DNA from 2 places in the Guptibacillus sedimenti genome. Region 1 is predicted to be linked to the other one. Evidence: riboswitches for the same ligand, from Rfam matches in the RefSeq annotation. Region 1 holds a riboswitch; the other holds the start of a gene.

Region 1 (4,434 bases):
TAGTGATAATCCTAATCCTAAAATAACTTTTTTTGTTTTCATATATACCCTCCTATGATTGGTTTCATTTACCATCAAAGACTACTTTATCTAGAAATTGTGCACTTATCGTGCAGATTGAATTTGTTCACAGTATGATCAAAAGTTGTCTATCTTAAATAAATCACAAAAAAACAGCCGCTCAATTGAGTGGCTGACTTCTCTTTATGCTTGCTCAGGTGGTTCACCAATAACGCGTACTTCACGTTCAAGCTCGACATCAAACTTTTCTTTTACTGTTCTTTGAACGTGATGAATCACATCCAAATAGTCTGTTGCAGTAGCATTATCGATATTTACAATAAATCCAGCATGCTTTTTAGAAACTTCGGCCCCACCGATTCGTGTACCTTGGAGTTCAGAGTCCTGAATTAATTTACCTGCAAATAGTCCAGGAGGACGTTTAAATACACTACCACAAGAAGGGTATTCTAGCGGCTGTTTTGTTTCGCGCTTCTCAGTTAGGTCATCCATGATCGCTTTGATTTCATTATAGTCGCCATCTTTTAGAGCGAAGGTTGCTTCTAAAACAAGCAAACCTTTTTCATCTACGTTACTGTGACGATAAGATAAATCAAGTTCATCAGCGGTTAATTTAATTAACTTTCCTTCTTTCGTTACAGCGAGCACACTTTCGAGACAATCAGCTATCTCTCCACCGTATGCTCCTGCGTTCATATAAACAGCTCCACCAACAGAACCTGGTATACCACATGCAAACTCGAGACCGCTAAGTTTGCCATCACGCGCAAATTCAGATGCATCAATAATTCGAGCGCCTGCTTGAGCAATCACTTTTTTGTCTTTTTTATTAATCGATTTTAAAGAAGATAGATTCAAGACAATACCGCGAATACCACCATCTTGAATGATTACATTCGAACCTTTCCCGAGTATCGTTAAAGGATATTTTTTTTGAAAAGCATATTCTACCGCAGCTCTTGCATCTTCAATTGTGTTAGGAAAAACAAGAACATCTGCACATCCACCCATCCTAGTATAGGTGTGGGCATTTAAAGGCTCATTTATTTTCAATTCCGCTTCTGGCAAAATCGAGCGGAGTTCATTTATTACATTTTGATTATCCATAGGCTACCTCGCTTATAAAACAAGTTCTTTTTGTTATGATTTCATTAGAGTTTCGTTGTGTCACATATTCAAACACATTTAAAATAATAACACAACTGATGTCTGAATATGATCATTTTGACAAAAGAAGCTACTATTTTCAAATGAATCTTACGCTAAGGATATAAAAAGCAAGATTTTTCATTGCGAAAAGCTGCTTTTATAACAAAAATCGGGCCGGGATCAATCGTAAAATGTATTGATGTTTTATTACATGCAGACATATCTGTATTGGTTCCATTTTCACTTTCTTTTTATCGTTATTGCCAATACGTTACTGGCCTATTCTTTTTGCAGTAAAAAACGGAGAGGTTTCCCGCTCCGTTTTGTCATCATCTATGCCTTCTGTCGATATGCCGTATTGTTTTTCTTTAACGATTCATCTGATCCAAACAGAAAATGTTTCTCCATATTTGGAGAGTAAATAGAATTCACAGCTTTTCTACCTACTGTTTCAGCGACTTCTCTCAACATACTTGGAGAAGCACCACAACATAGTCCAAAATAATTTACCCCGACACTTTTTGCTTCTTTTGCCCATTCTGCTAATTCATAACGGTTGCAATAAAGTGGATCGAGAGATGTTGGAAAGGTTGTCTCTGTAGGCAATGTACAGGCACAGCCGCCATCAGGTAAGTTAAAAAATGTTGGATGTTCTTCTGTGGTGCGATAAGGAATGGGGAGTGCGCCAACATATCCAGTAACAGACTGCCTAATCTTCTCGATGTATGGCTGCATTGTAGCGGGTCCTCGAAAACAGTTCATTCCTACAACTAGCGCTCCATGTTCTTCTAGCAACCGGCAAGCTTCCTCAACGGTATAGCCGTCTCTTAAAATGTTTTCACTCATAAGTCCAAGTGTAATAACTGCTGGAAGATCATGTTTTTGAATTTCTTCTAAGGCTATTTTCGCTTCTTCGTAATAATAAAATGTTTCCCCATTAATGAAATCAACGCCTTCTTCTTTACTCCATTTTACCATTTCAGCAAACATGGAACGAATTTGTTCTTTACTGTCTTCATCGTCAGGGTCAAATAGATTTGTGTTTGATATATTGCCTGCTACAAGTGCTTCTTCTTCAGGGTGTTCTTTTGCTACCTCTTTTGCAAGACGAATCGCTTGTCGATTGAGGGGCTCTAGCAACTCTTCTTTTCCAATAATTCTCATTTTCTCTCGGTGGCCATTATACGTAAAAGCTAGCACGACATCAGATCCTGCAAGCATATAATCTCGATAGGTTTGTTTAAGAGCTTCGGGATTATCTAGGGCAACTTCTGGCACGAATGATCCTGCTTGGAGATAACCACGTCGTTCTAATTCAAACAGATAACCTTCCCCGCAAATGACTGGGCCATCTTGCAGGCGTTGTTGAAGTGTTCTTTTCATGTGTAACAGCTCCTTATTCTCTGTAAAATAAAAAATCCCTCTTCTTAAAAAATAAGAAGAGGGATTACTAACAGAATCCTCCTCTTATCTTCCAGATGACATCATCTGTAGGATTTGGCACCAGCTTCAACTGAAGTTGAAAGGTTGCCGGGCATCATAGGGCCTATTCCCTCCGCCACTCTTGATAAGAGTATTGATTTAATTTTCGAACATGTTTGAAATTATAGACCTGGTATAATGAAATGTCAATGCTTTATCTGATAATTATGAAATGTCAGGATCATCGTCCTCTTTTTAATCGATAAATGCGATCTTCCCGTCCAAGCGGCTCAACAGACATGGAGCCCGATGCCACATAAGAATCGAGATACGTGCAAACTGCATAGTAAATTTTCGGTTTCTTTGTCGAGTAGCGTTTGTCTTGAACTTTTCCTTCTTTGATTAAGAGCTCGCAAATCATCAACGCACTCTCTGTACCTTGTTGAATATAGCCGTCTATCGCTTTCTGAGTTGGAAACGAAAGATCTCCCACAAAATAAGTTTCTTTCGGTTTCTCACTTGTTATTTCTTGTAAAGGTTCCTGCGCTTCTTCAGCGAACAAATCAAAAGAGCCTTGTAACTCATCTTGAGTTAGAGTTTCTTTAGGTTTCAAGTCTTCTTTTTTCTGTGTTGGGATATCTAAAGCCTCTAACGTATTACTACCTCTTTGTAACGCTTCTTTTTCTTCACGGTAACTTCTGATTAAACTATTTAACCGTTTTTCTTGTCGATCAAGTAACGGAAGTTGTAAGGAAAGTGGCTCTTCAATATCGGTTGGTAGCTTCAAACCTTCAGGGATGTCATATGTAGGAGAGCCGTTTTGCATTTTTAATAAGAGTTCATCTAACTCATAATCAATTTTTGTAAAACCTTGTACAACTTCTTTTACGATGGTACCTGGTAAGCCAGTGTGTTCTTCGAAATGATTAATACCAAAACGACGCACTTCACCTGTTTTTACATGTCGAACAATATATTGATAGCGTAATGCACGACCACATTCGCATTTTAGATCTTCTGAGACAGCGCCTGCATCCAGGTAATCGTCTAGTATCCAATCGTCAAGCAACATTCCAATTTCCTCATCAGTAGCTCCGTTTGGAATCATTCTTCCTTTACTTTGAGCAATCACATTCGCAAATGCTGTTTTTTTACCTCGTTTAAGAATATTCATAAGATATGATTGTTGGTCAAATGTAAGATCTTGTAGTATTTGATCTCTCTCAGAGTTCGTAAGGCTCTTTGTCATATAAATCCCTCTCTATGCAATAGTAACGCCATTATAACAGGTATTGCTGTTGTGATGACCCGATCAACTTAATTCTTATAAGAAGAAAAGCCAATCCTGAAAACGAATTGGCGATTTGTTAGGAAAATTTATTTTCTTTCAGGCATAAATGATAAAGATCCTCTGGCACCAACTACAACTCTTTTGGAAACAACTTTTCCGCCTTCATCGTATAAAAGATAGAGTTTTCCTTCTTTCACTTCTCCTTTTATATAAGAAGCTGATGGGTATAGGTCCTTTAAATCATCTATTTGATATACTTTTACCCGTTCTCTAGTTTGATCGAACACTTCAAGTGAAGTAATTTGTTTATTTTCTCTAAAAATATAAATATCGTTATATCCAGACTTTATGCTTGTATCTTCCCCCATTAACTCAAAAGGTAGGCTTTCACGTTGATAATCCGTGTATAGTCCAGATCCAATCCAGATGCATAGTAAACTAAAAACAATCATTAAACCTTTCATATTTTGTCTCCTTACTCACAAGTTGAACTCAAGCTAGCTTGTTTTCAGTGTATGCATTAAAAAATGGTTGGTGTGATTGCCTTTGTA
Region 2 (4,434 bases), on a different contig from region 1:
GCGCTTCATCAACCTTCTGTTGCGTCTCACCCCACCAGCGATCCACATAGCTTGAGTACCTGACTACACTATGTGACACATCCTGGCGTACCTCGTCTAGATAAGTCGTCGTTTTTGATAAAGGATCGAGGACGACACTTTCATACGTTTGCTTCATCCTACTCTGGATGACCTGTGGGTTCAGGGCATATTGGAGGTACGGAAACATCTCTCCAAATGCGCCATCATATGAAGCCGTCAGTGGATTTTTCCCAAAGAGACGTTCACTCCAGCTTAATGCTTCTCCCGTGATAGGATCATAATTCTGAAACAGCTTGTTTAAACCACTGAATTTTAATGCCATAAGGCCAAACTTTGCCGAAAGCGAGTGATCTTCTTCCGTCATTTTTCTCTCAGTTAATTTCACTGCCGCCTGCAGGTCATGGAGCTTGTCCCGGTATTTGCGCATTTCATATTGTAACTCCGCTTGAAGGGCATCAATTTTACCGGTGTTCGCGCCCGTGATGTTCATTAGAAGAGATTGATAGTTCCATTTAAAATCGCTGATTGCTTCATCTGCTTTTCGCTCGGCATCTTGGATGCCGCTTGCCAGCTGATCTAATTGTTCTGATTTTATCGCTATTCTCGTCACTTCAAGCCCTCCGCTTTCTGAAGAAGTCGGTCGATTTCTTCGTTAATCGCAGAGGTCAGTTCCTCATGAACCGCATACACACTTTGAGTTGCGTGTTCCAGTTCTCCGATAAGGGTTTCATAAGCTTCGCGCGCCTCGCCGTTCCAATTCGACGAGTAAGTCGAATGATGGTGATCAAAGACTCGTTTACTATCATCGATATCAAATCTAGCTTCCCTTACCTTTCCTAGATACGCTTCCAACGCCTCGGCTTCTGCCCGATACTTCATACGCTCTAAATAACGTTTAAATTCTTCTAGTTCGTTTAGCACCGCAACCTCCTTTTCGACCAAACCTCGTTTCACCACAAATGAAGTCTATGTGTACGTCTAGTTAGGTATAGCCGCTGTATTGTCGAGCAAGAAATGCCAGCTCTCATTTCTTCCATTAATTTCTAAACTTAGAATACCCTCTCTTTCCCTTCTTTTCTATGTCTTTCGACGCATTCCACAAAAATAGTCCTTTTCTACCAAGAGAAAAGGACTATTTCTATGAACCTCTTATGCTGTTTAGAGAATCGTCGGGACGGTTCTAACGATTCCATCTCCAAAATAAAAGGAGCATCAATTATACTAATAATTAATACTCCTCTACCTTTTTTCGAAATATCGCATCATAAGAACCGTCCCGGCGATGCGAGAACCGTCCCGGCGAAGCGTAGACTCTTATTCACCTACCATACCGTCATTATCATTATCACGCATATAAGGATATAACCAATGATCACTCATGATCGGCATACTATAACCTGCTGCCTCTGCTTCTTTAATCGTCACTTGCCCATTCCCGTTTGTATCAATACTAGAAATATCACCCTCTGTGTCTGAAGGAGTTGAATCGTCAGGCTCACTCTCAGTTAAGCCGAGCGATGCGTTAACTTCATCAGGGTTCACATTATCAAATGTATCAACGATCTCATTTCCGTTCAACGTATACGTGTACTCATAACTTGAAGGTATCTGCTTTTCTGTATCCGAATAGGTGATAATGGCTTCGAAATCAGTAGCTTCACCTGCGCTACGGATCGCGTCTTCCATATAAGCTTGATCACCATGTCGGTTAAGTGTACTCTCTTGTGGGGTAATGTTATAAGCATTCGATACCCCTCCTAGAGAATCAGCAATAATATGTCCTTCGTCTAACACGTCACTTTCGACGCCCGGAACCTTGGCCTCATCAGAATAGTACCGTCCAGACGATAATACAGGTTCGTTACGATCATCTTGTAGAATGATTTCGTCAGCAACGACACGTATTAATTGTCCGTATTCATTCGTAAATGCCCAATATTCACGGTCACCGTAACCAATATCAACAACGACGTTAGGTTCTCGATGTCCAGACAAATCTCCACCATCCACTTCAATAAGTTCGTATCCTGCGAACTGTTCATCATCTGTTGGGTCTGGTGTTTCCTCTTCTACTGGTTCATCAGCAACCGCAGTGTTCGTTTCTTCTTTTTCACTATTTTCATTTGTTTCAACTGTACCTACTTCTTGTGTATCTGTTTCTGCATTTTTATTGGATGCCTCTTCTAAGTTGGTACAACCAACTATAAAAATGATCGTTAAAAATAAGATGAAATAGTTCATTTTCGTTTTCATATTAGAACGCTCCTATAATAGGGAAATTTCGTAATGTTAAAAAATCAAAAGAAAAAGTAAAACAAGATCCATATTTCTTCTACCACTTTTATTATCCATTACTTTAATAGTTTAATTTTACCACAATAAATAACTTCAAAAGCATTCAGAAAGAATACACGATTCATTTCAAAAAATAGTTTTACAGCTTATGCTTAAAAGCTTCCAAATCTATTCCCCAAACATCCACGATTTCGAATCATCAAAATGAATTGGCAAAATCATCTTCTATTAACATTGACTCATATCATACTTTCAATATAATCCCCATTCCCTCTCACAATCGGAAGCCCCTGCTTCTCGAATGCCTGCCACAAATAACGATCCAGTGCATAAGGTGATGTCTGTTGTAGCAAAAGCAAGTCTTTCTCAGTAAGCAACAGTTCATAAGAACGATTTTCCTTTTTAATCACGACTTCATAGTCAATCAGCTTCATAACGACCACTTCATACGCTGCGTCCCACTCCTTCAGCTGACGCTCCATGACTTCTGCCACGTGTAATAAAAAACTTTCCCCATCATAACTTTTCGCCATGACGCTTCGTGCAAATCGATTAACATTCACAAACTCATCCCCCTTAGTGTTATAAACAAGGTATTCAACAAATAAACATAAAAGGCCCTTCATTGCAAATGAATGCAACAAAGAGCCTCCGCTATCCGTGCGTTATCATTCAAAGCCATGCTTTGCAGGTTGGAGCACCTTACCGCCTGGCAGGTTGCTGTGAAGTCAAAGAGCCCGTACTCTCGTTCACTCTTGATAACCTTATTTAGTTGGTATAAGTATATTTAATAATCCAAGAAGTATCAAAATAAAATACTTAAAAGGCCACGATTTTATTTGCATCTTGAAGTTCGAAATAATTTCTAACCTTATAATAATATCGCGGGCATAAGATTCAAACTCTACACTAGGTTTATACTTTGTAATGACAATCTTTCGTTTCTATATTCGTAGGCTAAATCATGAACTTTATCTATATTTTTATAATAAAACATATCTTCTTCGTCAATGTATAACAGCTTGTAGGCTAATTCCAGAGAATATGGGGCAATTTTCTTGTTTATCATAGAGCCTACTATTACACCACTAACTCCTCCTATTGCCGTCCCTATTCCCGGTGTTATAACTGTTCCAAGTGAAGAACCTGCGATTCCTAGAATAGTATTTACACCAAACCTTGAAAAAAGTATTAAAACCTTTACTGCTGCCAAACGTGCCTTTTCTGTTGTTTTTATACGTCTAAAATCTCTATTCACTAAAGCCAGATCATATAACAATCTCACACCTAAAACGATCTCTGTCGAATATGGGGCTAAAGCAAAAACTTCATCTGGAACATCAATTCCCATGTTTTCTTTCAAAGTTTCTAATCCATCTTTAACACCAATTGTAAACTCGTAATTAGAAACTTCTATCGGTATGAATTGCTCTTCTAATTCAGGTTTTTGATGAAGAATTTTTTCCCTAATCTCGGAGCTTGTGGCATAATAAATGTTTGGGTTCTCTAGCATAGTATTTGTTAGATCGTACGAATTTTCTGAAGTCATCATTTTTACCTGAATAAAAACTTCCTCATTTGTTTTAGAGTTAACACCTTTTATATCCCATAATGGTTGGTTTGCAAGAGGTGATATCGAAAAATCAAAATCTGGATAACGGATGGATAACTCATCTTTAACATGATACTCAAAAAATTTACCTTTAATTGCATTTACCAGACCCAGGACAGAATATTCTCCACTATCCATCGTCTCTATATACTTGTCGTATAAGGACGTTCCACTACTAAACATTTTTGGGTATTGGGAAGCATATGCATCAAATAAATCATCCGGTATATTTCTTGTTTCAAGTATCTGATAGCCTATGATCGATGAGTAAATTGTTGATTGCACTATAACATCTTTATTCTTCAAAGAATCTAGTAAAGAAATCATCTCATGATTTTTTTTATAGCGCTTAGTTAATTCAACTTTTGGAATTTCTTTTAAAGAATTAAGTAAAGAATAAGATTTCATTTTCTCACCTCAAACTACTAGAGCAATTATAGAAATTACTATTGAACTAGTAATACCAATTTTCATAAAGGTATTTTCTCTAATTAACCCTTTTGATT

The links. Region 1 has a riboswitch for S-adenosylmethionine ahead of PQ578_RS15655 (homocysteine S-methyltransferase family protein). Riboswitches for the same ligand answer to the same signal wherever they lie in the genome.
Region 2: it holds a riboswitch for S-adenosylmethionine, as region 1 does, so the genes downstream of both, PQ578_RS10360 (hypothetical protein) here and PQ578_RS15655 (homocysteine S-methyltransferase family protein) in region 1, are expected to answer to the same signal.

What each region holds. Positions count from the first base shown of each region.
Region 1 covers NZ_JAQQWV010000003.1:233,828-238,261, forward strand. Annotated here, with positions in the region: gene PQ578_RS15645 (YdhK family protein) at 1-42, opposite strand, end outside; gene murB (UDP-N-acetylmuramate dehydrogenase) at 205-1,128, opposite strand; gene PQ578_RS15655 (homocysteine S-methyltransferase family protein) at 1,504-2,553, opposite strand; SAM riboswitch class I at 2,635-2,744, opposite strand; gene PQ578_RS15660 (DUF3895 domain-containing protein) at 2,834-3,841, opposite strand; gene PQ578_RS15665 (hypothetical protein) at 3,970-4,347, opposite strand.
Region 2 covers NZ_JAQQWV010000002.1:400,788-405,221, reverse strand. Annotated here, with positions in the region: gene PQ578_RS10375 (HNH endonuclease) at 1-631, opposite strand, end outside; gene PQ578_RS10370 (hypothetical protein) at 628-942, opposite strand; gene PQ578_RS10365 (DNA/RNA non-specific endonuclease) at 1,336-2,274, opposite strand; gene PQ578_RS10360 (hypothetical protein) at 2,556-2,879, opposite strand; SAM riboswitch class I at 2,979-3,081, opposite strand; gene PQ578_RS10355 (DUF456 domain-containing protein) at 3,221-4,336, opposite strand; gene PQ578_RS10350 (hypothetical protein) at 4,346-4,434, opposite strand, start outside.